DNA from 2 places in the Pseudomonas sp. TNT2022 ID642 genome. Region 2 is predicted to be linked to the other one. Evidence: predicted binding sites of a transcription regulator. Region 2 holds the regulator's gene; the other holds the start of a gene.

What was found. The regulator sigma-54, encoded in region 2, starts transcription at its own class of promoters, with help from an activator protein. The targets are predictions, from matches to a motif close to ANTGGCATNNANNTTGCTNT.
Region 1: the regulator sigma-54 is predicted to act here: its motif matches at 5,983-6,002, upstream of glnK (P-II family nitrogen regulator).

Annotation. Positions count from the first base shown of each region.
Region 1 covers NZ_JAMDGW010000019.1:426,475-442,161, reverse strand. Annotated here, with positions in the region: gene M5G26_RS20270 (hypothetical protein) at 1-788, opposite strand, end outside; gene M5G26_RS20265 (YifB family Mg chelatase-like AAA ATPase) at 1,145-2,638, opposite strand; gene M5G26_RS20260 (hypothetical protein) at 2,809-2,979, opposite strand; gene M5G26_RS20255 (N-acetyltransferase) at 3,014-3,466, opposite strand; gene M5G26_RS20250 (HigA family addiction module antitoxin) at 4,438-4,650, shown strand; gene M5G26_RS20245 (BRO-N domain-containing protein) at 4,645-5,166, opposite strand; gene M5G26_RS20240 (accessory factor UbiK family protein) at 5,530-5,790, opposite strand; gene glnK (P-II family nitrogen regulator) at 6,204-6,542, shown strand; gene M5G26_RS20230 (ammonium transporter) at 6,580-7,917, shown strand; gene M5G26_RS20225 (secondary thiamine-phosphate synthase enzyme YjbQ) at 8,133-8,558, shown strand; gene sutA (transcriptional regulator SutA) at 8,661-8,987, shown strand; gene M5G26_RS20215 (HAD family hydrolase) at 9,131-9,829, opposite strand; gene xerC (tyrosine recombinase XerC) at 9,826-10,725, opposite strand; gene M5G26_RS20205 (DUF484 family protein) at 10,728-11,453, opposite strand; gene dapF (diaminopimelate epimerase) at 11,467-12,297, opposite strand; gene lysA (diaminopimelate decarboxylase) at 12,301-13,548, opposite strand; gene lptM (LPS translocon maturation chaperone LptM) at 13,558-13,731, opposite strand; gene cyaY (iron donor protein CyaY) at 14,017-14,349, shown strand; gene M5G26_RS20180 (DUF1289 domain-containing protein) at 14,354-14,575, shown strand; gene rnk (nucleoside diphosphate kinase regulator) at 14,722-15,141, shown strand; gene M5G26_RS20170 (class I adenylate cyclase) at 15,148-15,687, opposite strand, start outside.
Region 2 covers NZ_JAMDGW010000001.1:67,797-83,483, reverse strand. Annotated here, with positions in the region: gene hisC (histidinol-phosphate transaminase) at 1-90, opposite strand, end outside; gene hisD (histidinol dehydrogenase) at 94-1,431, opposite strand; gene hisG (ATP phosphoribosyltransferase) at 1,557-2,192, opposite strand; gene murA (UDP-N-acetylglucosamine 1-carboxyvinyltransferase) at 2,317-3,582, opposite strand; gene M5G26_RS00365 (BolA family protein) at 3,605-3,844, opposite strand; gene M5G26_RS00360 (STAS domain-containing protein) at 3,960-4,265, opposite strand; gene M5G26_RS00355 (MlaC/ttg2D family ABC transporter substrate-binding protein) at 4,262-4,906, opposite strand; gene mlaD (outer membrane lipid asymmetry maintenance protein MlaD) at 4,918-5,385, opposite strand; gene mlaE (lipid asymmetry maintenance ABC transporter permease subunit MlaE) at 5,385-6,182, opposite strand; gene M5G26_RS00340 (ATP-binding cassette domain-containing protein) at 6,182-6,991, opposite strand; gene M5G26_RS00335 (KpsF/GutQ family sugar-phosphate isomerase) at 7,267-8,241, shown strand; gene M5G26_RS00330 (KdsC family phosphatase) at 8,241-8,765, shown strand; gene lptC (LPS export ABC transporter periplasmic protein LptC) at 8,774-9,346, shown strand; gene lptA (lipopolysaccharide transport periplasmic protein LptA) at 9,333-9,878, shown strand; gene lptB (LPS export ABC transporter ATP-binding protein) at 9,878-10,603, shown strand; gene M5G26_RS00310 (RNA polymerase factor sigma-54) at 10,791-12,281, shown strand; gene hpf (ribosome hibernation-promoting factor, HPF/YfiA family) at 12,355-12,663, shown strand; gene ptsN (PTS IIA-like nitrogen regulatory protein PtsN) at 12,676-13,140, shown strand; gene rapZ (RNase adapter RapZ) at 13,143-14,000, shown strand; gene M5G26_RS00290 (HPr family phosphocarrier protein) at 14,016-14,291, shown strand; gene M5G26_RS00285 (ZIP family metal transporter) at 14,371-15,264, opposite strand; gene M5G26_RS00280 (superoxide dismutase) at 15,295-15,687, opposite strand, start outside.

The sequences.
Region 1 (15,687 bases), on a different contig from region 2:
ACCGTGCTGCTGGTCCCGGCCTTGTCGATGGTTATCCAGTCATGGGCAGACAGTTGTTCGCACAGATCCTTCACGGTCGGATGGGAAAGTTCGGCCATGTACGGGCGCAAGATGAAGGTTGCGTGGGGAATTTGCGACTTGACTGCATTGATGACGGTCTGCAGGTTTTCATACAGTGTCGCCCCGTTCGGGCAGATACCCACTTGGGTCGGCAGAAGCCCTACGACATAGTCGTCCGAGGTTTTTTTCGAAGGCGGTGATGATTCAAAGATGCCGGGAACCTTCACGGGCAGCGTAGCCACCGGGCTGGTGATGCGCATGTCCGAACGCAAGGCCAGCCCATCGATCAACATTGTTTTCAGGGCCTTTCTGTCGCGACGGTAGGCCTGCAGCCCGGCCGTCATCAAATCAAAACCCGACCGGGAGGAAGAGATGATCGCATCCCAGTAAGAGGTCAGCTCAGCGTAGTAATACTTGTCTTTGGTCGGCATCCCGACATTGCCGTGGCTGATAAAGATGCCAAAATTTGAATGGTCCAGCAGACGCCCGGCGTAGGCATCATTTGAGATGACAACCTGCGATTTCAGACTCGCAATGAAGTCATTGCCAACCTGCTTTACCGGGTAGTCGAGGACGGCTTCGACTTCCTCTCGGCTTGAGCCGGTGCGATCAGTATTGAGGACGACACAGTTATATTTTTCTCGAAGCGAGTTGAGCGCCGGGATCAGATACTCGAGATATGTTTTGCCACCGTCCGCTACGTTGCTGAGCAAATAAACTGTTTTCATGATGAAGTTTTGCTTTTTTAGTTGTTTAAATAAGGCCAATGTCAAACGGAGTAATAACGTTGGGCAAGGGCTTTTTAGTTGTCTGGATTTAAACTAATGACCAGATACACGCACCCAGGCCAGATTCGGCTTGGGTTATCAATACGCTGGTTGATTGAGCAGTTTTGCCCGGTGAACAGTCGAAATATTGTCCATGATGTCCCGCCTCCATTTTCACGCTGAAAAATGCTCGATGTCTTGACGATAGACGGATATGTAGAAAAAAGAGCGCCGTCGTTATATCACATGTCGGTCAATGGCCAGCAGCGCTTGGAGGTTATTTTCGCAGCAGTCCGTTGCGCGTAGCGCTGTCGTTTTCATTGTGTTGCCGGGCGATACTGCAAAGCCTCCGCCAAGTGTTCGCGCGTGATGTCTTTTTCCTGGCTCAAATCGGCCAACGTCCTGGCGACCTTGAGCAACCTGTGCGCCGAGCGCAGTGACAGGGTCAGCCGTTCACAGGCTGATTCCAGCCAGGTCTCATCGGCTGTGGATAACTTGCAGTGGCGACGCAGGCCTGGCAGATCAAGAAACGCGTTGGCACATCCCTGGCGTTTCTGTTGTCGCTCGCGGGCCTCGGCTACCAGCGAGGCCGCACTGGCGCTGTCTTCTCCTGGCTTTACCGCAGGATTCAGCGCTGTCGCCTCTCGCGCTACCGTCAGATGTAAGTCGATCCGGTCCAACAGGGGCCCCGACAACTTGTTGCGATAGCGTTGGACCATGTCCGGCGTACACGAGCATTTGCCGCTGGGCTCGCCAAGATATCCACAGGGGCACGGGTTCATTGCTGCAACCAACTGAAAGCGCGCTGGAAAACGCACGCGATCCTTGGCCCGGGCGATGACGATATGCCCGGACTCCAAAGGCTCGCGCAGGACCTCCAGGACCTTGCGATCAAACTCCGGCAGTTCGTCGAGAAACAATACACCGTGATGGGCCAGGGTGATTTCGCCGGGTTGCGGTTTTGAGCTGCCACCGACCAGTGCCGGCCCGGATGCCGAATGGTGCGGTTGCCGGAAGGGACGCTGCGGCCAATGGGTCAGTGGCGCGCCACTGGCAACTGACTGAATCGCCGCGACCTCCAGCGCTTCACTTTCGGTCAGCGGCGGCAACAGTCCCGGTAATCGGCTGGCCAACAAGGTCTTCCCCGTTCCCGGAGGCCCGCTGAACAACAGGTTATGCGCCCCCGCAGCAGCAATCAGCAACGCTCGTTTCGCCGCCAGTTGTCCCTGCACTTCATTCAAGTCCGGATAGGGCTTGCTGGCATGCATCAACCCGTCAGATACATAGGGCTCAACCGGCGTATGCCCGTTGAAATGCGCCACCGCCTCCAGCAAATGATCCACAGCAATCACCTTCAACCCCGAAGCCAGGCACGCCTCCTCGGCATTCGCCCGCGGCACCACTAAGGCACGGCCGGCCTTGCGCGCTGCCAGTGCAGCCGGCAACACGCCGCGCACCGCTCGTACGGCGCCGGACAACGCCAACTCACCCAGACATTCCACATCATCCAGCGTCAGACACGGCACCTGCACACTCGCCGACAGAATCCCCAAGGCAATCGCCAGATCAAACCGCCCACCGTCCTTGGGCAGATCTGCCGGGGCCAGATTCAAGGTGATCCGCCGCGCCGGAAACTGCAGCCCGGAATTGATGATCGCACTGCGCACGCGATCCTTGCTCTCCTTTACCGCCGCCTCGGGCAGCCCGACCATGGTCAGCGACGGCAGACCGTTGGCCAGATGAACTTCGACGGTGACAGCGGGGGCTTCCACGCCAATCTGGGCGCGGCTGTGGACGATGGAGAGGGACATGGTCGTTCCTTGAGCTGAATCGGGAGCCGCTTCCTGCGGGTTTTTGAAGGGTAGTCGGGGGAGGGGATGTTGGTAGGTGGGTTCTATGAGCGAATTTTCACCGGATGTTGCAGGAGACAATAACCTGCAGGCATAAAAAACCGCCTGTCAGGCGGTTATTTTGGCGGTACTCAGGTTCCACCACCGGCGAGCCAGCCATCGGGCTCCATTTCCTTGCCATAGGTCGCGGCCACTTTCAGAAAATGCCGCTGACTGGCTGAAACTCTGTCCGGCAAACCGAGTGTCTCGGTACCTGGTTTGGAAACCCGTGCCGGTTGGGTTTTCTGCTTCTTCTGCTTCATAAACACCTCACGTGCCGGGATGCTTGATTCGATCTTATTGGTCGTCCAATGGAAAGACAAGGCGGCCGGTTGTATCAAAATAAAATCCCAGCGTTTGATAGTAAGGGATGGCGCCTGAGTCTGGCTCTTGTACTTCGATTTGCGTGCACCCCAGCTTCCGGGCGTAGAATTCTGTTGTCAGCAATGCCATCGGAGCGATCCAGCCCCGCAAGGTATTTGTCTTGCAGGTGTGTCCCTGCAAAAGGACGATTTTTATGCAGATCGTGCTTCTTCGCGGCGTTGCGTAGCACAGTCCGCACAGTTCTTCTTCGTACCAGAACGCCAAGTCCAGCCCTTTTGCATCTTTGGTCTTCCAGTCCAACACAGCGTCCCATGGATACCCAACGGGGCCGGTCCACTGGTGGAATGCGTTGATTGCTACTGGAGTAATCGGATCGATCCTGAGTGATAGAGCATCAACTCCAGCCGCCAGGGCTTCTGGGTCCATGGACATTGTTTGATGTGCGAGTTTTCGGGATTCAGATTTGAGTGTCTGATTTCGAAGTTCGGTACCTTTGCCTTTTCTTCGCATCGTCTTGTTCTGTGGGATCAATCTGCAGACGATATCGAAGGCATTGATGCTTACGTAATCAGACGTAGGGGACGGTCCTTGTAGGACAGTGCTTGCGTTAGTGAAGGACGTTGGAGATGGCCAGTTCAGATTGTGAGAGGGCGGAGAGGCAATACTTTATACCGGCATGGATGAGGGTTTTGCGCTGCTCTCGATCGTAAATGAGCTTTGACTCCTGAGCGGTACTGAAGGATCCTCACGCTCGAGGACTGCAACTGCGCATTCGTCGGGACTGGGCACCAGTAAAAGCTCCCCCGCATTTTTGGCAGCAGAGAAAGCGGGTTTCTCTGAAGTAATGACGACGGGCTAGCCTGTCGGATTCTGAACCCAAGGCCGTAAAGTCGGGAGCTAAAGAATCGCTGCGACTACTCCTCCGAACACAAAAAAAGGCGTCCTATGGACGCCTTTTTTATTTTTCACTCAGGCCTTCTACCGGCCAGCGCGCCGCTTGGCTCAAGCGCTGGCCCACATGTAACAGCAACTTCAATAAATCGCCGTTGGTTGGCTGACATATCCCCAGCCAAACGGAGTGCTTCGAGGTGCAAATCAACAATCTGAAATAGCTTTTCCTTCCTCTTCTTATCCTTCACAGATACCTCCATCTTGATGGGCGTATTTCGTTTGCCAATGTAATGACATGCGTAAGGGCTGCGTAACTGGGCGCAGACGCTGATGTTTGTAGGGCCATGCCCTAATAGGTGTAGGACGCCGGCGAAAGGGGTGTGAAGGTCTTGTATCCAGGAGTCGGATGCTCCAGTTTGGTCACTCAACGCAGCCTCTGGAGGCGAAAAATGGACCGCAATGGTATGCGCCCGATTCATCCGGGCGAGGTTCTGAGTAAGTAATTCATGGAGCCGTTGGGCATGACTGTCATGGATCTGGCCATGCCCACGAACTGGCCCGAAAGTGAGATCGAAAAGCTTGTGAAATGCCAGCTCAGGATCTGCGCCGATCTGGCAATCAGCCTTGCCACTCATCTCAACACTAAGCCTGAGTTCTGGATGAATCTTCAGTCGACTTACGATTTGCGCAGGGCCCAGCTTCGGCATGCGGGTTTATAGCGATTGCAGCATCCGCGAAGCTCTTTTCCACCATGGCCCCGTCATTGGGCGCTTGGTCTGTTCCCGTTCCACCATCATCTGTGGCACATCCTGCAACCGTATCCACGGCTGATTATTCCAATGCAACAAACTCAACGTCATGTCCGGCCAGTTGAGCAAGCTGAGGTGTGGACGTTCGCTTGTGGTGGGGTGTTGGGCGTCGCGCAGGGTGGGGATGACCTGGTGGGTGAGCCATTCGCGTAGCGCTCGGTATTCGGGGCAGTAGTGGTAGACGAGGAGGGCGTAGATGCCGGATTCGCTGATCAGAAGGGTGTTTTCGATTTGGTTGTGGATGAGGGTTTTACGGGTTTGGTGTTGGTCGGGGTCGAGTTTTCGCAGCATGCGTTCGTTGAGGTAGATGTGCAGCATGCGGCTCAGGTCTCGGGCGCAGAACCAGGGTTGGTTCTGGATGAGAAGGGCGTGGAGGGGGAGTTTGTGGCGGGTGAAGATGCTAGGTGTCAGGTAGTTTTCGTCCATGGTTCAGTTCTCGAATTCAAGTGAAGAAAACTGCTTCTGTTCGTCGCCAAACGAAAAGGGTGGCAGCTATGCGCGGGTTGGCGAACCGGTGAATTCGAAACCGGCAGACCCTGAGGTCTCCCACGCAAAGCTGCCATAACTCGTTGAGAGAAAAAACCTCTCTGTGAATTTAGTTGCATTGCGTCAAATTCGATCCAAGTCGCCAAACCCGGTGCTGAACATTCAGCATCGGGTGAGCTTAGAAACTTGGGCTTTTCGGCGCAATCGGACGGCGGTGGTGCAGGTTGTAGGAGGTTGCCGGGATGGTTGAAGGACTGAGGATCAAAAGATCGCAGCCTTCGGCAGCTCCTACAGGGGGATGCGTTATTCGGCTGGCGGTGTCAGCTTGGCTTCCATCTCGGCGACTTTGGCTTCGAGGCTTTCGAGGCGAGCGCGAGTTCGGGCCAGAACGACCATCTGACTATCAAACTCTTCACGGCTCACCAAATCGAGTTTGCTGAAGGCACTTTGCAGCAGCATCTTGAACTGGCTTTCGATTTCGGCTTTTGGCAGCGGGGTGTCGCCGCTGAACAGGCGGGAGGCGGTGCCGCTCAGGGCGTCGAGGAAGTCTTTGGGCGCGAGCATGGTGGATGTCCTGGAAACAATGGCCGGCAGTGTATCACGCAGTGTCTATAGTCAATCTCGTGGTCAGGGATGCACGCTTTTCGCGCAGGCGGACGGACGGCGACGCACCGTTGTTGTGCGTATCCGGATGGCGTTTTGCACGAGATGGCTTGCGGCAGCGGCCAAGGGATTGAAATCAGGGGATTTTGGCGAGATGGCAAGGTTTCTGCTTAGTCACCTTCGACCCATGCACTGATGCAGTCGCTGTGACGAATGCAGTGCGGCAGACGGAGCGGGGAGTTTCGTTAGCAGCGGTTAGCTGGCGTCAGTCGGGCAGGTAAGGCCGACGATGCGTTACAAAGCCAGGCACTGCGCTTAGACTTGAGTCGGGTTTGTTTTCCTGGGGCAAGTCCACCAATTCGGGAGAGAGTTTCATGAAGCTAGTCACTGCCATCATCAAGCCGTTCAAGTTGGACGACGTGCGCGAGTCGCTGTCCGAAATCGGCGTGCAGGGCATTACCGTTACTGAAGTCAAAGGCTTCGGCCGGCAGAAGGGTCACACCGAGCTGTATCGCGGCGCGGAATATGTGGTCGATTTTCTGCCCAAGGTGAAAATCGACGTGGCCATCGACGACAAGGATCTGGATCGGGTTATCGAGGCGATAACCAAGGCGGCCAACACCGGCAAGATCGGTGACGGCAAGATCTTCGTGGTCAATCTGGAACAGGCGATCCGCATCCGTACCGGCGAAACCGATACCGACGCGATCTAACGCCGCCACAAACCCCAACGCCCCAGGAGAAAACAATATGACTCTGCGTAAATTCGCAGGGCTAGGAGCCCTGTTGTCCATCGTAATGCCAAGCCTTGCAATGGCGGCAGACGAAGTGGCGGCCCCAGTCCTCAATTCCGGCGACACTGCCTGGATGCTCACCTCGACGGCACTCGTGCTGTTCATGACCATCCCGGGCCTGGCGCTGTTCTACGGCGGCATGGTTCGCTCGAAAAACATTCTTTCCGTGATGATGCAGTGCTTCGCCATTACCGGTCTGATCAGCATCCTGTGGGTCATTTATGGCTACAGCATTGCGTTCGACACCACCGGCATGGAGCAGGGCGTCGTCAACTTCAACTCGTTCTTCGGCGGCATGGGCAAGGCGTTCCTCGCCGGTGTCACGCCTTCGAGCCTGACCGGCCCAGCGGCGCTGTTCCCTGAGGCGGTGTTCATCACCTTCCAGATGACCTTCGCGATCATCACTCCGGCGCTGATCGTCGGTGCGTTCGCCGAGCGGATGAAGTTCTCCGCGATGCTGATCTTCATGGCTATCTGGTTCACCCTGGTTTATGCACCGATCGCGCACATGGTCTGGTCCGGCAACGGCGGCCTGATGTGGGACTGGGGCGTACTCGACTTCGCGGGCGGCACCGTGGTGCACATCAACGCCGGTGTCGCCGGTCTGATTGCCTGCCTGGTGTTGGGCAAGCGTAAAGGCTTCCCGACCACCCCGATGGCTCCGCACAATCTGGGTTACACCCTGATGGGCGCGGCGATGCTGTGGGTCGGCTGGTTCGGCTTCAACGCCGGTTCCGCTGCGGCGGCCAACGGCACCGCCGGTATGGCGATGCTGGTCACTCAGATTGCTACCGCTGCTGCGGCACTGGGCTGGATGTTTGCCGAGTGGGTCACCCACGGCAAGCCAAGCGCACTGGGTATCGCATCGGGTGTGGTTGCCGGTCTGGTAGCGATTACTCCAGCTGCCGGCACCGTAGGCCCGATGGGCGCACTGGTGATCGGTCTGGCTGCAGGCGTGGTGTGCTTCTTCTGCGCCACCACCCTGAAACGCAAACTCGGTTATGACGATTCCCTGGACGCGTTCGGCGTACACGGTATCGGCGGTATCCTCGGCGCGATCCTCACCGGTGTGTTCGCTGCGCCGGCGCTGGGTGGCTTCGGCACCGTTACCGATATCGGTGCGCAAGTCTGGATTCAGGTTAAAGGCGTGGGCTTCACGGTGATCTACACCGCGATCGTCACCTTCATCATCCTCAAGGTCCTCGACGCCGTCATGGGTCTGCGTGTGACCGAGGAAGAAGAGTCGGTTGGCCTCGATCTGGCACAACACAACGAACGCGGCTACAACCTGTAAGTACGCGCATTAAAAAACTTGCCCGGTTCGCCGGGCATTTTTTTGTCTGGAATTTGTCGCAGAGAGAACAGCTGAAAGGATTTTTCGTACGGCTTTGGTCGTGTTTACGACGAGCGTTTTTCTGCGGCCAATGGCTTACATCATTGCAGGAATATTAGGGCCTTTGTTTTTTCCCAGAGCGCGCTAGAATGCGCCCCGAACGTGCGGAGAACTGTATGTGGCAACAGACTCTGATAACCCTGCGGGCACGGCCCCGGGGCTTTCATCTGGTAACGGACGAGTTGATCAAAGGCCTGCCTGAACTCAGGGAGTGCCGGGTCGGTCTGTTGCATTTGTGGCTGCAGCATACCTCGGCGTCGTTGACCATCAACGAGAACGCCGATCCGGCGGTACGTCGCGACTTCGAACGATTTTTCAATCGTCTGATCCCACAAGGAACAGACGGCTATGAGCATAACGACGAAGGCCTGGACGACCTCCCGGCGCACTTCAAGGCCAGCGTGCTTGGCTGCCAGATCAGTCTGCCGGTTTCGGCAGGTCGCCTGGCACTGGGGACCTGGCAAGGCGTTTATCTGGGCGAGCACCGTGATCATGGCGGTGCTCGAAAAGTCCTCGCCACCTTGCACGGTGAAGGGGCATAAACCGTTGGTCACCAATGGTTACTGATTTTTTAACGGCAACTTTCGACAGTTGCCAAAGCTGGTCTATAACTAATCTGCTTTTCGCAAGTCATGAGGTAGAACATGAGCGACGATGATCTGGAAAACGACGACCTCGAAGTAGGCGACGAAGACGAGGCCGAGGAAGGCCTGGAAGCAGCAGCGGAAGACGTTGCTGACGACGATGGCGGTGACGATACGCCGGCCCCGGCTGCCAAAGGCAAAGCCAAGGCTGCGGTGTCGGTAGACGAGTTGCCGAGCATTGAAGCCAAGAACAAGGAGCGCGACGCCCTGGCCAAGGCCATGGAAGAGTTCCTGTCGCGCGGCGGAAAAGTGCAGGAAGTGGAGGCCAATGTGGTCGCCGATCCGCCGAAGAAGCCGGACAACAAGTACGGCAGCCGCCCTATCTGAGGCGTGCCGCTGGCTTGCTGAAAAGGCCCGCCGTCGCTGCGGGCTTTTTCATGGGTGATGAAAAGATCAAAAGATCGCAGCCTTCGGCAGCTCCTACATTGGAATGCGTTTCCCTGTAGGAGCTGCCGAAGGCTGCGATCTTTTCAGCGGTTCCAGCGTGCGAGAACGGCTGGCAAATCGCTCAGGCTACGAATCTCGGCATCCGGCAGGCGATCCGCCTCCCAGACCTTGCCTGCCGGGTTAAACCAGATCGCCCGCAACCCGGCCTGCTGCGCCCCGGCAATGTCATCGCCCGGATGATCGCCGATATGTACGGCGGTTTCGGCCGTGGCGCCACCGCGCTGCAAGGCTTCGTGGAACAACCGGGCATCCGGTTTGGCGATGCCGATGTCTTCCGCACACAAGGCAAACTTGAAGTAGTCCGCCAGGCCCAATCGACGCACATCGGCATTGCCATTGGTGACCACCCCAAGCGCATAGTGATTGGCGAGAACCTCCAGCACTGGCTCGACTTCAGGGAACACTTCGATCTGATGCCGCGCATGCAGAAACACTTCAAAGCCCTTGTCTGCCAGGTCGGTTGCTTCTCCATGGGCGTACCCAGCGTCTTCCATCGCATGAAACAACACCCGCCGACGTAGCGCGCTGATGCGGTGTTTCAGCCCCGGTTCGTTAGCCAGTACACGCTCACGAATCGCCCATAAATGCTCCACCGGCACCGCGCCCAGATTTGGCGCATGTTCGCTCAGCCATTCGCGCAATACCGCTTCGGCGCTGACGATTACCGGGGCGGTGTCCCAGAGGGTGTCGTCGAGGTCGAAGGTGATCAACTGGATGCTCATGAATCATCGCCTTTCATGCGTTTGGCCCGTGGATGGGCGCTGTCGTAGACCGCCGCCAGGTGCTGGAAGTCCAGATGGGTATAGATCTGCGTGGTCTTGATGTCGGAGTGGCCGAGCAATTCCTGCACCGCGCGCAGGTCTTGCGAGGATTCCAGCAAGTGGCTGGCGAAGGAGTGCCGCAACATATGCGGGTGCAGGTTCTGCCCCAACTCGCGCTCGCCGGCCAGTTTGACTCGTACCTGGATCGCTCGCGGGCCGAGGCGCCGGCCTTGCTGGCTGACGAACACGGCGTCATCAGCCGGGTTGGTCATGGCCCGCAGAGGCAGCCATTGTTCGATCGCTTCGCGGGCCTTTCTGCCCACCGGCAGCAAACGGGTTTTGCTGCCCTTGCCGAGCACTTGCACCATGCCATCGGCCAGATCAAGTTGATCAAGATTGAGCCCGGTCAATTCGGAAAGACGCAGGCCGGAGGAATAGAACAACTCCAGAATCGCCTGATCGCGCCGCGCGAGAAAATCATCCTCGACTGCTCCTTCAAGCAATTGCAGTGCACGGTCGGTATCCAGGGTTTTCGGCAGGCGACGCTCGCCTTTCGGCGGTGCCAGACCGGTCGCCGGATCATGGTCGCAGAGGCCTTCGCGATTCAGATAGTGATAAAGCCCGCGCACTGCCGACAGCAGTCGGGCGAGGCTGCGCGAGGATTGACCTTGCGCATGCAGGCGAGCGATCAGGCTGCGCAGGCGCTGAATATCCAGCGCTGCCCAGCTGCCGATGTTCTGTTTGACGCACCAGCCAAGGACTTTGTCGAGGTCGCGGCGGTAGGCTGACAGCGTGTGCGGCGACACCTGTCGCTCACTGCGCAGGTGTTCGCAGTAAGCGTCCAGTTGCCGTTCCATGCTCAGCGTACCGAGCGCAGGGAGCTGTTGACCCGTGGCAGCACGCGGCCCATGACTTCGGCGATGTAGCTCAAGAACAGCGTGCCGACCGAACTCTTGTAGTGCTGCGGATCACGGCTGGCGATTGCCAGAATGCCGTGGATGCCTTGATGGCTGACCGCGACCACGGCGGTGGAGCCGATCTGTTTGCGCTGTTCTTCGCCGAAGAGGAAGTCCAGTTCGTGCTCGCGCAGGGTGCCGCTGACGCTTTTGCCTTCGGTGAGCAAGCCGCCGATGGCGACTTGGGCGTCAGCGTGGGTCACCCAACGGCCGACTGGCGCCGGATTGTCGCCAAGCAGGATCAGGCTGACAAAAGGCACCTGGAAGTCCTGACGCAGACTGTCTTCGACGCTGATCACCACGTCTTCCAGGCTGCTGGCGTCCATCAGGGACAGGATCAAGCGACGAGTCTTGTCGAACAGGCGATCGTTGTCGCGGGCGACGTCCATCAAATGCGAGAGGCGGTGACGCATCTCGATGTTGCGGTCGCGCAGGATAGTCATCTGCCGCTCGACCAGCGAAACGGTGTCACCGCGCTGGTGAGGAATGCGCAAGGCGGGCAGCAGTTCTTCGTGCTCGACGAAGAAGTCCGGATGCGCCTCGAGGTATGCGGCAACCGCTGCCGCCTCCAGGCTCTCGGACGCTGATTCGTCGGACTGTCGGGCGGGTACCTGAGGCTTATCGGTCATGATTTCTGCTCACTCAAAGACGTACTTGTCCTTCATATACACGCACTGCCGGACCGGTCATCAGCACCGGTTGGCCAGGGCCTGCCCACTCAATGGACAGACGCCCGCCGGGCAGGTCGATCAATAGCGGCGAATCCATCCACCCCTGGCTGATCGCAGCGACAGCCGCTGCACACGCGCCGGTGCCGCAGGCCTGGGTTTCCCCGGCACCGCGTTCCCACACGCGCAACTGCGCGCGGTTGCGGTCGATGACCTGGAGAAAACCGACATTGACCCGCGCCGGGAAGCGCGGATGGTGCTCGATTTTCGGCCCCAGTTCATGCACCGGTGCGCTGTTGATGTCCTGCACGCGCAATACCGCGTGCGGGTTGCCCATCGACACGGCGGCCAGTTCGACCGTGGTGCCGTCGACTTCCAGCTGATAGCTGCTGGCCTGTGCAGGCGCGTCGAACGGAATGTCCGCCGGCACCAGACGCGGAGCACCCATGTTCACGCCGATCTGGCCGTCGTTACGCACGTCCAGTTCGATGATGCCGCCCTTGGTCTCGACGCGGATCTGCCGTTTGGCGGTCAGACGCTTGTCGAGCACGAAACGGGCGAAGCAGCGCGCACCGTTGCCGCACTGCTCAACTTCGGATCCGTCGGAGTTGAAAATCCGATAACGGAAATCCACGTCCGGGTTGCTCGGCGCTTCGACGATCAGCAGTTGGTCGAAACCGATGCCGGTGTGCCGATCGCCCCATTGCTTGGCGTGCTTTGGCTGAATATGCGCGTGCTGGCTGACCAGGTCGAGAACCATGAAGTCATTGCCCAAGCCGTGCATTTTGGTAAAACGCAGCAGCATGGGTTACTCCGGCAGCAGGCTTTCGCCGGCAAACAGCTCGGCCACGGTTTCGCGGCGGCGCACTTCAAAAACCTGGTCACCGTCTACCAACACTTCGGCCGCACGGCCACGGGTGTTGTAGTTGGAACTCATTACAAAACCGTAGGCACCGGCCGAATGCACGGCCAGCAGATCGCCTTCGGCCAGGGCCAATTCACGGTCCTTGGCGAGGAAGTCACCGGTTTCGCAGATCGGGCCGACGATGTCGTATTTACGCGCAGCGGTGTCACGCGGTTTGACCGCGGTAACGTCCATCCACGCCTGATACAGCGCCGGGCGGATCAGGTCGTTCATCGCCGCGTCGACGATGGCGAAGTCTTTGTGCTCGGTGTGCTTGAGGTACTCGACCTGAGTCAGCAGCACGCCGGCGTTGGCAACGATGAAACGGCCCGGCTCGAACACCAACGCCAGATCACGACCGTTGAGACGCTCGCGCACGGCTTTGATGTAGTCGGCAGCCAATGGCGGCTCTTCATCGCGATAACGCACGCCCAAACCACCACCAAGATCGATGTGGCGCAGGTGAATGCCGCAGTCGCCGAGGCGATCGACCAGATCCAGCAGGCGATCAAGTGCGTCGAGGAATGGCGGCAGCGTGGTCAGTTGCGAACCGATGTGGCAGTCAACGCCCACTACTTCCAGGTTCGGCAGATGCGCGGCACGCACGTACACGTCTTCGGCGTCGGCGATGGCGATGCCGAACTTGTTCTCTTTGAGACCGGTGGAAATGTACGGGTGGGTGCCGGCATCGACGTCCGGGTTCACGCGTAGCGAAACCGGTGCGCGAACGCCCAGTTCGGCGGCGACCACTTGCAGGCGCTCGAGCTCGTCGGTGGATTCGACGTTGAAGCAGTGCACGCCGACTTCCAGCGCGCGACGCATGTCGTCACGGGTCTTGCCGACACCGGAGAAGACGATCTTGTCAGGGCTGCCGCCAGCGGCAAGGACGCGCTCCAGTTCACCACGGGAAACGATGTCGAAACCGGCACCGAGACGGGCCAGGACATTCAGTACGCCGAGGTTGGAGTTGGCTTTGACCGCAAAGCAGACCAGGTGCGGCATGCCGGCCAGCGCATCGGCGTAGGCCAGATACTGGGCTTCGATGTGTGCGCGTGAGTAAACATAGGTGGGCGTGCCGAAACGGTCGGCGATGGCGGACAGCGCCACACCTTCCGCGAACAGCTCCCCGCCACGGTAGTTAAAAGCGTCCATGGCGATCCCTTATTGGTAAACGTCGTGCTTGTGTGCTTTGGACGGTTGCTTCTGCGAAGACTGGGCTTGCTCGGCCGGGTCCTGATCATCATCGGGCAGGTACAGCGGGCCTTTTTGACCGCAGGCCGAAACAAGGCAGGCAACCGCGACGAGCGCAGCAAGGGAAGAGATCAGGCGCTTCATGGCGAAATCCTTGAAAATGCGTTAATTGCGCCGGAGTATACCGGCCACCCGGCGGCTTGCCTATGTGATGGGGTTCCCGTCCGGCGGGGCTCTCTAAATGCACCAATATCTCTGTGGGAGCGAGCCTGCTCGCGAATGCGGCGGGTCAGCCAGCAATAATGTTGAATGTGCCGGCCATTCGCGAGCAGGCTCGCTCCCACAGGTCGTTAATCTTTGCAATCGGCCAGCAGCGTCCGTATCTTTCGGCGCTTGAGCCTGATCAGAACATTTTTTGAGGTTGCCGCAATGAGTTTGTCCGAAGCCCGTTTCCACGATCTGGTCGATGAAACCCAGGAAAAACTGGAAGACATTTTTGATGAAAGCGACCTGGATATCGACATGGAGAACTCGGCCGGTGTGCTTACCGTCAAGTTCGAAAACGGCTCGCAGCTGATCTTCAGCCGCCAGGAGCCGCTGCGTCAGCTGTGGCTGGCGGCGGTGTCCGGTGGTTTCCACTTCGACTATGACGAAGAAAGCGAGCGCTGGATGTGCGACAAGAGCGAAGAGCAACTGGGCGAAATGCTCGAGCGCATCGTCAAGCAACAGGCTGGCGCTGAATTCGACTTCGAAGGTCTGTGATTCCGTGACTGACACCGCTCCTGTTCGTCCACCCAAGCCGCTTTACAGCAACATCAGCCCTGCCGTGCCGTCGCCGTGCAGCGGCGTGTGCCGACTGGACGAACAAAAGGTCTGCCTCGGCTGCTTCCGCCATGTCGAAGACATTCGCGAATGGCGTTCGGCGGACGATCAACGCCGTCGGGTCATCTGCGCCCAAGCCGCAGACCGCCGCAACTCCTCAATGTAGGAGCTGCCGGGTGGGTGACTTGTATATTTTTTGAGCTGTGATAGTGTCCGAACACGCCTCAACCCATCGAGGCTTGGTGAAAACCCCGTCTTTTTTGGCGGGGTTTTGCTTTTTTTGTGTGCAGAAGAAAGGAGTCTGCCCGGATCATGACCGCACCTTCCATCACCCTTACCCGTCTGGACGTGCAACGTCTGGAGCGCCTGATCGATAGCCTGAACGATAAAGACCAGGCTGCGCCGGGCGTGATTGCGCTGCAAACCGAGCTGGACCGCGCCGATACCGTGGTCGGCCACGATGAAGTGCCCGCCGATGTCGTGACGATGAATTCCCGTGTGCATTGCCGCGAAGAAGGCAGTGGCAAGGACTATCACCTGACGCTGGTCTATCCGAAGGATGCCAACGCCGATGAAGGCAAGATCTCGATCCTGGCTCCGGTCGGCAGCGCGTTGCTGGGCCTGAAAGTCGGTCAGCACATCGACTGGCCGGCACCCGGTGGCAAGACCCTCAAACTGACTTTGCTGGAAGTCGAATCGCAACCAGCCAACGGTGGCGCGTTTCCCGAGTAATCCGCCTCAGACCTGTTCGAGCGCCTCGTTCAGGGCGCGCTCCAGGTCAGCCTTGTAGCGCAGATACAGATTGCTTGAACTTTGCCCGTCACCGAGCAGACCCGACAGGTCGAGGTCGGTGATGTAGCAGCGATAGCGTTCGCTCTCGCGGCGCTGCTCGACGATCTCCCGGGCGACCACGCTGAACAGCTGGTCGCCATGTTCCAGCTCGCTGAATTCCCGTTGATTGCAATACAGGGTGACCTGCACTTCGCCCGGTGCGGCTTTGCCGACGATCGCCTGCACGTCATAGAACGGTTTGTTCACCGGCGTTTGCGGTGCCGGCCGCGCTTCAACCCGACGCGCGCGCCCCGGACCCGAAGGCAATAACTGGTAATACAAAGTGTCGAGACGGGCATCCGGGCTGGCGTCCATCGGTAGCACGGCTTCACGGCGGAACAGGATTGATTGCAGGAATCGCTGCAACGGCACCAGCAAACTCTGCTCGTCGTGATAAGGCAAATGCTGCTGCCACAGTGCGTTGAACTCATCCAGCACGTACAGTTC
Region 2 (15,687 bases):
GTTGAGCTTGACCAGTTTGGTCAGCTTCGGTTGTTCGCCCGGCACGTAGGGCACCAGATCCTTGACGAACGGGCTCCAGAATTTACTCATCGCTCAGTTCCCCTGCCCTTTTAGAAAGTCTTCGTCTTTGATGCGGTATTCGGCACTGCGCGCGTGAGCGCTCAGCGATTCGCCACGGGCCAATACCGATGCCGTTTTACCCAGCTCGGAAGCACCGGCCTCGGAGCAAAAGATGATCGACGAACGCTTCTGGAAGTCGTACACGCCCAGCGGCGAGGAAAACCGCGCGGTGCCCGAGGTCGGCAGCACGTGATTCGGGCCTGCGCAGTAATCGCCCAAGGCTTCGGAGGTGTGACGGCCCATGAAGATCGCACCGGCGTGGCGGATTTGCGGCAGCCAGGCTTGCGGATCAGCCACCGACAACTCCAGGTGTTCCGGGGCGATGCGGTTGGCGACTTCGATGGCCTGCGCCATGTCCTTCACGTGAATCAGCGCACCACGGCCATTGATCGAGGTTTCGATGATGGTCGCGCGATCCATGGTCGGCAGCAGTTTGTCGATGCTCGCCGCAACCTTGTCGAGGAACTCGGCATCCGGGCTGACCAGAATCGCCTGGGCGTCTTCGTCGTGCTCGGCTTGCGAGAACAGGTCCATGGCGATCCAGTCCGGATCGGTCTGGCCGTCGCACACCACGAGGATTTCCGAAGGGCCGGCGATCATGTCGATACCGACCTGACCGAACACGTGGCGCTTGGCAGTGGCGACATAGATGTTGCCCGGGCCAACCACTTTGTCGACTTTCGGCACGCTTTCGGTGCCGTAAGCCAAGGCAGCGACAGCTTGTGCGCCACCGATGGTGAACACCCGGTCGACGCCAGCGATGCACGCAGCCGCCAGCACCAGCTCATTGATTTCACCGCGTGGTGTCGGCACGACCATGACCACTTCGGTCACGCCGGCGACCTTGGCCGGAATCGCGTTCATCAATACCGACGACGGATACGACGCCTTGCCGCCCGGCACGTACAAACCGGCGCGATCCAGCGGTGTGACCTTCTGGCCGAGCACGGTGCCGTCAGCCTCGGTGTAGCTCCAGGAATCCTGCTTCTGTTTTTCGTGGTAGCTGCGCACGCGAGCAGCGGCTTTTTCCAGTGCTTCGCGCTGTGGCACAGTGATGCGGGTCAGCGCCAGTTCCAGGCGCTCGCGCGGCAGGATCAGGTCAGCCATCGACGCGACTTCGAGGCCGTCGAATTTCTGGGTGAACTCGACCAGCGCCGCGTCACCGCGCTCGCGCACAGCCTTGATGATGTCCAGCACGCGCTGATTGACCGAGTCGTCAGACACACTTTCCCAGCTCAGCAGATGATCCAGATGATGCGCGAAATCCGGGTCAGCAGCGTTGAGTCGGCGAATTGCAGTCGGTGCGGTCATAGCGAGAGCCTCATAGGAATGGCAAAAAACTCAGGCGCCCGAAACTATCATTCGATCCGCTTAGGCACCTGAGAATTCTGGCTATGAGGCGGATAGACGGCGCGACCTGGGGCCGCGCAGGTAAATCAGCCGCGGTGTCGCGATTCCACTGCGTTGCGCAGGGTATCGATCAACGCCTGGATTCGGGCGTGTTGCATTTTCATCGAAGCTTTATTGACGACCAGGCGCGAGCTGATCGTGGCGATCAGTTCCTGAGGTTCCAGGCCGTTGGCGCGCAGGGTGTTGCCGGTGTCGACCACGTCGATGATCTTGTCGGCCAGACCGATCAGCGGCGCCAGCTCCATCGAGCCGTAGAGCTTGATGATATCGACCTGACGGCCCTGCTCGGCGTAGTAGCGCTTGGCGACGTTGACGAACTTGGTCGCCACGCGCAAGCGGCCCTTGGGCTCAGGCGCGCCGATTTTGCCGGCGGTCATCAGCTTGCACTGGGCGATCTGCAGATCCAGCGGCTCGTACAGGCCCTGGCCGGTGTATTCCATCAACACGTCTTTACCGGCAACGCCGAGGTCAGCCGCGCCATGCTCGACGTAAGTCGGCACATCGGTGGCACGCACGATCAGCAGACGGACGTCGTCCTGCGTCGTGGGAATGATCAGCTTGCGGCTCTTGTCCGGATTCTCGGTCGGCACGATGCCCGCTTCGGCGAGAAGCGGCAGGGTGTCGTCAAGGATGCGGCCCTTGGACAGTGCGATGGTCAACATGGGAAACGTCAGTCCTTATCAAGGTACTCATGTCCGGTCGCAATCGGCGCCGGACACACATCGAGCCGGAAACCGGCTCGACTCTTAAAATCAGTGGACACGTCCCTGTGTCCCAATGCAGCAATCAGCCCGGAACGCGACGGATCTTGGCGCCCAGCATCTGCAGTTTTTCTTCGATGCACTCGTAACCACGGTCAATGTGGTAGATGCGGTCGATCAGCGTGTCGCCTTCGGCAACCAGTGCCGAGATCACCAGGCTGGCCGAAGCCCGCAGGTCGGTGGCCATGACTGGCGCGCCCTTGAGGACTTCAGTACCGGTAACGATGGCAGTGTTGCCTTCGACCTGGATCTTGGCGCCCATGCGGTGCAGTTCGTATACGTGCATGAAACGGTTTTCGAAGATCGTCTCGATTACCGCACCGGTGCCTTCAGCAATGGCGTTGAGCGAGATGAACTGCGCTTGCATGTCGGTCGGGAATGCAGGGTACGGCGCGGTGCGCACGTTGACTGCTTTCGGACGCTTGCCGTGCATGTTCAGCTCGATCCAGTCTTCACCGCAGGTGATTTCTGCACCGGCTTCACGGAGTTTTTCCAGAACGGCTTCAAGGATGGTCGGATCAGTGTCCTTGACCTTGACGCGACCACCGGTAACGGCAGCGGCAACCAGGTAGGTGCCGGTTTCGATACGGTCAGGCATGACCTTATAGAAAGCCGAACCCAGACGCTCGACGCCATCGATGGTGATGGTGTCGGTGCCAGCACCGGAAACCTTGGCGCCCATGGCGTTGAGGAAGTTCGCCAGGTCAACCACTTCTGGTTCACGGGCGGCGTTCTGCAACACGCTGCGGCCCTTGGCCAGAGCAGCGGCCATCATGATGTTCTCGGTACCGGTCACACTGACGGTATCGAAGAAGAAGTGCGCACCGCGCAGGCCGCCTTCAGGCGCCTTGGCCTTGATGTAGCCGCCTTCGACGTCGATGACCGCGCCCATGGCTTCGAGGCCACGGATGTGCAGGTCGACCGGACGCGAACCGATGGCGCAACCGCCAGGCAGTGCCACTTCGGCTTCACCGAAACGGGCAACCATCGGGCCCAGTACCAGGATCGACGCACGCATGGTTTTCACCAGTTCGTACGGCGCGATCAGGGTCTTGATGGTGCGCGGGTCGATTTCGACGCTGAGTTTCTCGTCGATCACCGGCTCAATGCCCATGCGACCGAACAGCTCGATCATGGTGGTGATGTCGTGCAGGTGCGGCAGGTTGCCAACGGTCACCGGGCCATCGCACAGCAGGGTGGCAGCCAGGATCGGCAGGGCAGAGTTCTTTGCCCCGGAAATGCGGATCTCGCCATCAAGACGAGCGCCACCGGTAATAATCAATTTATCCATAAGAATCTCGACGCCCTTAGGCTCAGGTGCGCTCGGCCCAGGCCGCGCTGCTGAAAAATTTCATAGTGACCGCATGGATGCTGCCATCGGTGATCCATGGGTTCAAATGGGCATAGATCTGCTGCTGACGCTTCACCGGGCTCAACGCCGCCAGTTCATCGCTAATCACGTTCAGCTGGAAATTGCAGCCTTCGCCCTCAACTTCTACCAACGTTCCGGGCAGCTTTCCTTCAAGGAAGCTCTTCACTTCTACGGCCTGCATGCTCAACCTCAATCGGCGCCCTGTGCGCACGGGTCGGACATCATACAAAAAAGCCCCGCGCCTGCGAACCCCGCATGGCAGGACTCTGACGGGGGGCTTCTTTATAGATGTGGGTTCAGGGGTGCGCCAACAGTTCGGTCAATTCGCTGACCTGAGCAATTTCGCGCATGTCTTCGGGCATCGCGCGGATGCTCACAGCCTTTCCGGCCGCGTTGGCATCGCGCATGAAGCACAGTAGCAACGACAAGCCGACGCTGCTGGACTTCTTCACCGCCGAGCAGTCGATCACCAGCGAAGAGGCTTTGCTGGACTTGATCAACGCCTGACCTTGCTTGCGCAGGTCTGCGCCGGTGCGATAGTCCAGCACTCCGCTAAGCAGAAGCTCGTCGACATCACTCATACGAACTGCGGCCTCATTCATTGCGCGGGGTTCTTTTCGGTGGCTTCTTTGGCCTTGGCCACTTCCCCGGCCCAACCATTGATGGTCTTGTCCAGATCGTTGCCATTGCGCTGCATCGCGTCGGCGAACTGATCACGGAACAGTTTGCCGATGTTGATGCCGTTGATGATCACGTTGCGCAGTTTCCACTCGCCGTTGATCTTCTCCAGCGTGTACTGCACAGGATAGATTGCGCCGCTGCTACCCTTGACGGTCATGTTGACGCTAGTGCGGTCACCCGATTCGTCCTTGGCAGGGTCAACGGTAATGCCCTGGTTGTTGTACTCGAGCAAGGCGTTGCCGTAGAACTGGAACAGGCCTTTTTTAAAGTTTTCCTGGAAGGTCTGCATCTGCGCTGGCGTGGCCTTGCGCGAGTACTTGACCGTCATGATGCTCTTGGAAATGCCTTCGGCATCCACCACTGGCCCGACAATGTTGTTGAGGGCCGTGTAGAAGTCGGTCGGGTCCTGCTTGTATTTCTCTTTGTTGGCAGCCAGATCGGCCAGCAACCGGGTGGTTGTGTCCTGCACCAGATCATGCGCGGATTGCCCAGGCGCAGCGTTAGCCATCAGTGGCAATGCCGCGAGCAACACCAACAGGCCACGTCGCAAGGTAGAAATCATTCAAAAGCTCCTCATTTGGCGTCTTTGCTAACGGTATTGAGCAGGAATTTACCGATCAGGTCTTCCAGTACCAGTGACGACTGGGTGTCGTGAATGGTTCCACCATCCTTCAGCGGCTTGTCTTCCCCGCCTACGCTGATACCAATGTACTTCTCGCCCAGCAGACCAGCGGTCAGAATAGACGCTGTGGAGTCGGTCGGCAGGTTGTCGACCTTTTTATCCACTTGCAGGGTTACCCGACCGGTGAAGCTGTCGCGATCCAGATCGATTGCCGTGACCTTGCCGATGGTCACACCGGCCATGGTCACCTTGGCTCTGACCGTCAAACCGGCGATATTGTCGAAATAGGCATACAGTTTATAGGTGTCGGTGGTCGACGTCGGAGACAGACCACTGACCCGCAAAGCAAGCAGCAACAAAGCCAGGATCCCTGCCAGCAGGAACAGGCCGACACCGATTTCCAGGGTGCGGTTTTGCATCAGAAATCTCCAAACATCAAAGCGGTCAGAATAAAGTCCAGACCGAGCACTGCCAGTGAGGCAAACACCACGGTCTTGGTGGTGGCACGACTGATCCCCTCGGAAGTGGGCTCACAGTCATAGCCTTGGAATACGGCGATCCAGGTCACTACAAAGGCGAAAACAATACTTTTGATCACGCCATTGAGCACGTCACTGGTGAAGTTCACGCTGTTCTGCATGTTCGCCCAATAAGAGCCTTCATACACACCCAGCCAGTCGACAGCCACCCACGAACCACCCCAGATGCCCACGACGCTGAAGATCATCGCCAGCACCGGCAGGGAAATGAAGCCGGCCCACAGGCGCGGGGCAATAATGTATTTGAGCGGATCGACGCCGATCATTTCCAGGCTGGAAAGCTGTTCGGTGGACTTCATGTTGCCGATCTCTGCGGTCAGCGCCGACCCGGCACGACCGGCAAACAACAGCGCAGTCACCACCGGCCCCAGCTCACGCAACAGGGTCAGCGCAACCATCTGCCCCACCGCCTGCTCCGAACCGTAGCTCGACAGGATGCTGAAGCCCTGCAGCGCCAGCACCATGCCGATGAAAATCCCGGAAACGACGATGATCACCAGCGACATGACGCCGACCGAGTGCAACTGTTTGACCAGCAGACTGAAACCGCCGCTGATCCCGCCACGCCCCAGCAAGGCATGAAACAGGAACAGCGTTGCACGACCGAACACCGCGACGGCGTCGATCGCCGCCTCGCCGAACCGGCGCACGCGTTCTATTAATGAAATTCTGCGCATCAGCGCTTCCCCAGAAGATCTGCGCGGTAATCCGTCGCTGGAAAATGGTACGGCACCGGGCCATCGGGATCGCCGGTCATGAACTGACGGATCCGCGGCTCGTCCGAGTTCATCAACTCGTCCGGCGTACCCTGCCCCAGCACCTGACCATCACCGACCACATAGATGTAGTCGGCGATGCTCGCGGTTTCAGCCAGATCGTGGGACACCACGATACTGGTGATCCCCAGCGCATCATTGAGCAGACGGATCAGACGGACCAGCACACCCATGGCGATCGGATCCTGCCCGACGAACGGTTCGTCGTACATGAGAATCTGCGGATCGAGCGCAATCGCCCGCGCCAGTGCGACGCGGCGCTTCATGCCACCGGACAGCTCATCCGGCATCAACTCGATGGCACCGCGCAGACCGACCGCCTGCAACTTGAGCAGGACGATGTCGCGGATCATTTCTTCCGGCAAATCGGTATGAACACGCAGAGGGAAAGCCACGTTCTCGAACACATCGAGATCGGTGAACAGCGCGCCGCTTTGAAACAGCACACCCATGTGCTTTCGCGCATCGAACAGATCGCTGCGCGAAAGCGCAGGCAAATTCTGGCCGTTGACCCAGACTTCGCCGCTGGCAGGACGCAATTGTGCGCCCATCAATCGCAGCAGCGTGGTCTTGCCACACCCGGAAGGCCCCATGATACCGGTGACCTTGCCGCGCGGTATGCGAATATCGACGTTATTGAAAATGCTGCGCGCACCGCGCTTGAAGGAGACTCCCTTCAGCTCGACCGCGTAGGCGTTATCGGCACTCATCTAAACTCCTTGCGATGCAGCCTCTCACTCGGACGCCTGTCTTTACTTGAAAAGTACGTACATCCCGGGCAGGCCGAACTGGCGGCGAACTATATCACTGCAAAGGCTACGCGCCCAAGGCTTGTACCAGCCTGAGTTCGGCGATATGACAGGTGCGCAGGGTCTTTTCCCGGGTTTTGGTAACGAGGAATGACAAAGCACGACGAACTAGCGTGAGGCTTTGCAACATAACCGCTATAATCGCCGCCTTTTCATCGGGCTATACGATTTCTGACATGAGCCAATCCAGCGACCTGATTCAATCGGCACAACGCACCATCCAACTCGAAGTGGAAGCCGTACAAGGCTTGTTGCCCCATATCGACGCCGATTTCGTACGCGCTTGCGAGATGATTCTGGCCAGTAAAGGCCGTGTAGTCGTGGTCGGCATGGGCAAATCCGGGCACATTGGCAACAAGATTGCCGCGACCCTGGCCAGCACCGGCACCCCGGCATTTTTTGTCCACCCGGCCGAAGCCAGCCATGGCGACATGGGCATGATCACTCGCGATGATGTGATCCTTGCCCTGTCGAACTCCGGCTCGACCAACGAAATCGTCACCTTGCTGCCGCTGATCAAACGTCTGGGTATCCAGTTGATCAGCGTCACCGGTAACCCGCAGTCGCCACTGGCCAAGGCTGCCGAGGTCAATCTCAACGTTCACGTCGAGCATGAAGCCTGCCCGTTGAACCTGGCGCCGACTTCCTCGACCACCGCGGCACTGGTCATGGGTGACGCGCTGGCCGTGGCACTGCTGGAAGCACGCGGCTTCACCGCCGAAGATTTCGCCTTTTCTCACCCGGGCGGCGCTTTGGGCCGTCGTCTGTTGCTGAAAGTGGAAAACGTCATGCACGCGGGCCAGGAGTTGCCGCAAGTACAACGCGGTACGCTGCTCAAGGATGCGCTGATGGAAATGACCCGCAAGGGTCTGGGCATGACCGTGATCCTTGAAGCCGATGGCAAACTCGCCGGGATCTTCACTGACGGCGACTTGCGCCGTACGCTGGACCGCAGCATCGACATTCGCAGCGCCACCATCGACCAGGTGATGACGGCCCACGGCAAGACTGCCCGCCCGGAAATGCTGGCCGCCGAAGCCCTGAAAATCATGGAAGACCACCGAATCAACGCATTGGTAGTCGTAGACGAGGAAGATCGCCCGGTCGGCGCCTTCAACCTCTCCGATCTGCTGCGCGCAGGAGTCATGTAATGAGCAACGATCTGCTGCAACGCGGCAAAGCGGTCAAACTGGCGGTTTTCGACGTCGACGGTGTCCTTACCGACGGGCGCCTGTACTTCCTCGAAGACGGCAGTGAGTTCAAGACCTTCAATACCCTCGATGGCCAGGGCATCAAGATGCTGATGAACGCCGGCGTGCAGACCGCTATCATCAGCGGTCGCAAGACCCCGGTGGTCGAGCGTCGCGCGAAAAACCTCGGCATCCCGCACCTGTTTCAGGGGCGCGAAGACAAATTGGTCGTTCTCGACGGTCTTCTCGAGCAACTGGGCCTAAGCTATGAACAGGTCGCCTATCTCGGTGACGACCTGCCTGACCTGCCGGTGATTCGCCGCGTAGGCCTGGGCATGGCCGTGGCCAACGCTGCCGACTTCGTCCGCGAACACGCCCATGGCGTTACCCGCGCCCGTGGTGGCGAAGGCGCCGCCCGCGAATTCTGTGAATTGATCCTGCGCGCCCAGGGCCGCCTCGATGCGGCCAACGCCGCGTACCTGTGAGCCAAGCCATGTTCAGCAAAAAATTTCGTAACTTCCTGCTGTTCGGCTGCATCGCTGCGATTTTCGCAGCGGTCGGCTACTGGAATATCAGCCCGGAACGCTTTCTCGACAAACCACCGGTCACCTCGGTGGAAACGCCTATCGACTGGTATGCAACCAACACGCATACCCTGCAATACCTGCCGGATGGCAAGGTGCAGTATGAAATGACGTCCGAGAAAGCCGAGCACGTTAAGGCAACCGACGTCACGCTCGTGACCAAACCCGACCTGAACATGTATCGCGGAACAGAATTCCCGTGGCACGTGACCAGTGAGCGCGGTGAAGTGAATTCAGGCGGCACCGAAGTCGAACTGATCGATTCGGTACGCGTTGCGCGCACCGATGAAAAGAAGCGTGACATCCTGATCACTTCCACTCGCATGACCGTGTTCCCGCAGCAGGAATATGCGCAGACCGAGCAACCCGTTAGAATCGACGGCGCTGGCGGTGTATCGACTGGCGTTGGAATGAAAGCGTACCTGAAGGAAAGCAGGATACACCTGCTATCGAACGTAAGAGGACAGTATGAGGCTCGTTAAAACCCTCCCTATTTTGCTCAGTCTGGGCGCAGCACTGGGAAGCGTGAGCGCCTGGGCTCTGCCGAACGATCAGCAGCAACCTATCCGCATTCAAGCCGACGACGCCCAACTGGACGACAAGAACGGCATCGCCACCTATAAAGGTGATGTAATCATCACCCAGGGTTCGATGATCGTTAAAGGCAACACGGTGACCATGACTCGCGCGCCGAATGGCGATATCGACGTAGTGACCTCCGTGGGCAACCTGGCTTACTTTGAACAGTTGCAAACCCAGGGTGACACCAAACCGGTTCAAGGCTACGGCGTGACGATTCAATACCACGCCCAGCAAAACCGCGTCGTACTGATCGACAAGGCCAAGGTCGTCGACAAAGACGGCAACGTCACTCAGGGCGAGAAAATCGTCTACGACACCGTGAAGAAACTGGCCAGCGCCGGTCGCGCTACCGGCAACAAGGTCACCGAGTCGCGTCCGCGCATCGACATGGTGATCCAGCCGAAGAAGAAAACCGACGAGAAAACCCAGTAATGGCAACTCTGAAAGCTCAGCACCTGGCCAAGGCCTATAAAAGCCGCCAGGTCGTGCGTGACGTCAGCCTGTCGATCGACAGCGGCCAGATCGTCGGTCTGCTCGGCCCGAACGGTGCCGGCAAGACCACTTGCTTCTACATGATCGTCGGCCTGGTACAGGCCGATCAGGGCCGCGTACTGATCGACGATCTGGACGTCAGCCACCAGCCGATGCACGGTCGTGCAAAGGCCGGCATCGGCTATCTGCCGCAAGAAGCGTCGATCTTCCGCAAACTGTCGGTGGCTGACAACATCATGGCCATCCTCGAGACCCGTCAGGAACTCGACAAGGCCGGTCGCCGCAAAGAGCTGGAAAGCCTGCTGCAGGAATTCCACATCAGCCACATCCGCGACAACCTTGGCATGAGCCTGTCCGGTGGTGAACGCCGCCGAGTGGAAATTGCTCGCGCGCTGGCAACGGCACCAAAATTCATCCTGCTCGACGAACCGTTCGCCGGCGTCGACCCGATCTCGGTCGGCGACATCAAGCAGATCATCCACCACCTCAAGGCCAAGGGTATCGGTGTATTGATCACCGACCACAACGTCCGCGAGACGCTGGACATCTGCGAAACCGCTTACATCGTCAACGATGGTCAACTGATCGCTGAAGGCGATGCAGAAACCATCCTGGCCAACGATCTGGTCAAGGAAGTGTATCTGGGTCACGAGTTCCGCCTGTAAGCGTAACAGTGCCCGGTGCGCCGCCCGGGCGCTGTATCGATTCAAGCAGGAATTAATACGCTTTAATTGTTACAGCGCTCTAGGCAAACACTTCAGTTTCAGGCATATAATTTGCTTAAGTTTGGCGCTCCGGCGCCCTGTAGTGGATGGCGCATAGCGCCGGCGAATAAGGTGTTAAGCCCCTGCCATGAAACCATCGCTAGTCTTGAGAATGGGCCAGCAGCTGACGATGACACCGCAGCTGCAACAGGCCATCCGCCTGCTCCAATTGTCGACCCTGGATCTGCAACAGGAAATCCAGGAGGCTCTGGAATCCAATCCGATGCTCGAACGCCAGGAAGAAGGCGACGACTTCGACAATTCCGACCCCATGGCCGACAACGCCGAACAGAAGCCCATCGAAATCCAGGAACCCTCCTATCAGGAAACCGCACCCACGGTGGACAACCTTGAGGAAGGTGACTGGAGCGAGCGTATCCCCAACGAACTTCCCGTCGATACCGCGTGGGAAGACGTTTACCAGACCAGCGCCAGCAGCCTGCCCAGCAGCGACGATGACGAATGGGACTTCACCACCCGCACGTCCGCCGGCGAGAGCCTGCAAAGCCACCTGCTGTGGCAACTGAACCTCGCACCGATGTCCGACACCGATCGCCTGATCGCCGTGACCCTGATCGATTGCATCAACAATCAGGGCTACCTGGACGAAACCCTCGAAGAGATCCTTGAGGCGTTCGACCCGGAACTGGACATCGAACTGGACGAAATCGAAGCGGTCCTGCACCGCATCCAGCAGTTTGAACCGGCCGGCATCGGCGCGCGCAATCTCGGCGAGTGCCTGCTGCTGCAATTACGCCAGTTGCCAGCCAAGACGCCTTGGCTGGCTGAAGCCAAACGCCTGGTCACCGATTACATCGACCTGCTCGGCAGCCGCGACTACAGCCAGTTGATGCGGCGCATGAAACTCAAGGAAGACGAACTGCGCCAGGTCATCGAACTGGTGCAAAGCCTCAATCCGCGTCCGGGCTCTCAGATCGAGTCCACTGAAGCCGAATACGTCGTCCCTGACGTGATCGTGCGCAAGGACAACGAGCGCTGGCTGGTCGAGCTGAATCAGGAATCGGTGCCGCGCCTGCGCGTCAACGCCCAATACGCCGGTTTCGTCCGTCGCGCCGACACCAGCGCCGACAACACTTTCATGCGCAATCAGTTGCAGGAAGCCCGCTGGTTCATCAAGAGCCTGCAAAGCCGCAACGAAACCCTGATGAAAGTAGCCACCCAGATCGTCGAGCATCAACGCGGTTTTCTGGAGTACGGCGACGAAGCCATGAAGCCGCTGGTCCTGCACGACATCGCCGAAGCGGTCGGCATGCACGAATCAACGATTTCACGGGTGACCACACAGAAATTCATGCATACCCCGCGCGGTATTTATGAGTTGAAATACTTTTTCTCCAGCCACGTCAGCACCTCCGAAGGCGGCGAATGCTCGTCCACAGCGATCCGCGCGATCATCAAAAAACTGGTTGCAGCGGAAAATCAGAAAAAGCCGTTGAGTGACAGCAAGATCGCTGGTTTACTGGAGGCACAAGGCATTCAGGTGGCTCGCCGCACCGTCGCCAAGTACCGCGAATCTCTCGGGATCGCGCCTTCGAGCGAACGCAAGCGGTTGATGTAAGCCACGTTACAGCGTTCCAGTGGCAGGCTATCCAGCCTGCCGCTTTATGCACTGGCAACGAAGGAGAAGCTGTATGCAAGTCAACATCAGTGGACACCAACTGGAAGTGACCCAACCTCTGCGTTCCTATATCGAGGAAAAACTCCAACGACTGGAGCGCCATTTCGACAAGATCACCAACGTGCAAGTCACGATGTGCGTCGAAAAGCTGAAGCAGAAAATCGAAGCCACCTTGCATATACCCGGCAGCGAAGTGGTCGCCAACGCAGAAGATACTGATATGTATGCTGCGATCGACTCACTGACCGACAAGCTGGATCGCCAACTCAAAAAGCATAAGGAAAAGACCCAGAGCCTCCTTCAGGGCGCTACCGGTCGATAACCCCCCCACCCCATGATCCGACTTGAAAACATCCTGACCCCCGGCCGTTCCCTCGTGAACGTGCCGGGCGGCAGTAAAAAGAAAGCCCTCGAACAAATTGCCAACCTGATCGCCCGCGAAGTGCCGGATCTGGAGATGCAAGATGTCTTCGAGGCGTTGATTGCCCGTGAAAAACTCGGCTCCACCGGTTTTGGTAACGGCATCGCCATTCCTCACTGCCGTCTCAAGGGTTGCCAGTCGCCTATCAGCGCCTTGATGCACCTTGAAGCGCCAATCGATTTCGACGCCATCGATGGCGCCCCGGTTGACCTGCTGTTCGTATTGCTGGTCCCGGAAGCCGCCACCGATGCGCACCTGGAGTTGCTGCGTCAGATCGCCAGCATGCTCGATCGCAAGGACGTGCGCGATAAACTGCGCAGCGCTGCGAGCAACGAAGCCTTGTATCAGGTTGTCCTGGACGAGCAGAACGGGCACTAATCATGCGCTTGATCATCGTCAGTGGCCGCTCCGGCTCGGGTAAAAGTACCGCACTGGATGTCCTTGAGGACAACGGTTACTACTGCATCGACAACCTGCCGGCAGGCTTGCTGCCGGAACTGGCCGAACGTGCGCTGATTCACACTGAACTGGCGCAGCCGCTGGTGGCCGTGTCCATTGATGCGCGCAACCTGCCGAGCCACCTGTCGCGCTTTCCCGAGCTGCTTGAAGATGTGCGCAGCAAGCACATCCAGTGCGATGTCCTGTATCTGGATGCCGACGAGGAAACTCTGCTCAAGCGTTTCTCCGAAACCCGCCGTCGCCATCCGCTGAGCAACGCCAACCGCTCGCTGGCCGAAGCTATCCAGGATGAAACCGCCCTGCTCGGCCCGATTGCCGACCTCGCCGACCTGAAGATCAACACCACCAATCTGAACCTGTACCAGTTGCGCGACACCATCAAGCTGCGTCTGCTGAACCAGCCGGAGCCAGGCACCGCGTTTCTGGTCGAGTCATTCGGCTTCAAACGCGGCATGCCGGTGGATGCGGATCTGGTGTTCGATGTGCGCTGCCTGCCTAATCCTTACTGGAAGCCGGAACTGCGTGCGCAATCGGGTCTCGATGCGCCGGTGGCCGAATACCTGGCGGCACAGCCGGAGGTCGAAGAAATGTTTCAGGACATCTTCACTTACCTGCACAAATGGCTACCGCGTTTCGCCGCGAGCAACCGCGCCTACGTCACCATTGCCATTGGCTGCACCGGCGGGCATCACCGCTCCGTCTACCTGACCGAACGCCTGGGTCAGGCCCTGCAGAAAACCCTGAAGAACGTCCAGGTTCGCCACCGCGACCTCACTTAAAGGATTCACACCGCGATGCCTGCTCTGGAAATCGAAATCATCAACAAGCTGGGCCTGCATGCCCGCGCATCGGCCAAATTCGTTGGCGTGGCCGGGCAGTTTCCGGACTGCTCGATCAGAGTGGGCCGTACGCCAGAGACAACGGTCGATGGCAAAAGCATCATGGCGATGATGATGCTGGCGGCAGGCAAGGGCACCAAGATCTATTTGAGTACTGAAGGGCATCAGGAACAGGAAGCGCTGGATGCGCTGGTGGCGTTGATCAACAACTACTTCGATGAAGGTGGCTGACAGCCAAAATCAAAAAGTCGCAGCCCATGTCGCACCAATCCCCTCGTAGGAGCTGCCGCAGGCTGCGATCTTTTGATCTTCAACCCAACGCCGTATCCATCACCATCATCAGACAAAACCCGATCAACAGACCAAGACTGGCCAGTTTGTCATGACCATTGCGTCGCGACTCGGGAATCACTTCGTGGGTCACCACCAGCAGCATCGCCCCCGCCGCCAGTGCCAGACCTAACGGCAACAACACCTGCGCCAGACTGACCAGCCACGCGCACAACAGCGCAAACACCGGCTCGACCAGACCTGACGCCGCGCCGATCAGAAACGCCTTGACCCGCGACATCCCCGCCCCGGCCAACACCAGCGCAATCACCAGGCCCTCCGGCACATCCTGCAAAGCGATGCCCATGGCCAGACTGTCCGCATCCGGCATGCCACCGCCAGCAGAAACGCCGACGGCCATGCCTTCAGGGATGTTATGGGCAATGATGGCGAACACGAACAGCCAGATCCGCGGCGGTATCACCGGATGCTCGACGGTGCCGACGAGCATTTCCGGGGACGCACCCGACACCTTGCGATCAACCAGATACAGGCCAAACGCCCCGAGCATGATGCCGAAGCAGATCAGGCCACTGGCGCCCCACGGCGTCAGGCCGAGGCTTTCGGCGGCAGCGATGCCCGGCACGATCAGCGAAAACGCCGTCGCCGCCAGCATCACCCCGGCACCAAAACCCAGCAAAGTATCGCTGAGTGCCTGCGGCATGCGCCGAATCACCAGCACCGGGACGGCGCCAAGCGCCGTGCCGAGAGCGCAGATCGCACCGCCCTGCAATGCCCGCGACAGCCTCGGCTCAAGGTTCAGCCATTCCAGTCCGTGGGCAACCAGCAAGGTCATGCCCGCCAACAGTAATAGCGATCCCACTGCGTAACGAAACATACGCCCACTTCCGATCGCCAGTGTTTCAGTGCCCATAGTCAGCCTTGGATTGTTTTTATAGAAGACTTAAACCAGTGCGGCCTGATAGCGCGCAGCGACTTCAGGCCAATTGATCACGTTGTAAAAGGCGTTGATGTATTCCGGTCGACGGTTCTGATAGCGCAGATAATAGGCGTGCTCCCAGACGTCGAGACCGAGAATCGGCGTATTGCCGTTCATCAACGGACTGTCCTGGTTGCCGCTGCTTTCCACGATCAGCGTCTTCTCAGGGGTCACGCTGAGCCAGGCCCAGCCGCTGCCGAAACGGGTCAGTGCAGCTTTGGTGAAGGCCTCCTTGAAGCTGTCGAGACCACCCAGATGTTCATCGATGGCCTTGGCCAGCGCGCCATCCGGCTTGCCGCCACCGTTGGGCACCATGACTTCCCAGAACAACGAGTGGTTGGCGTGACCGCCGCCCTG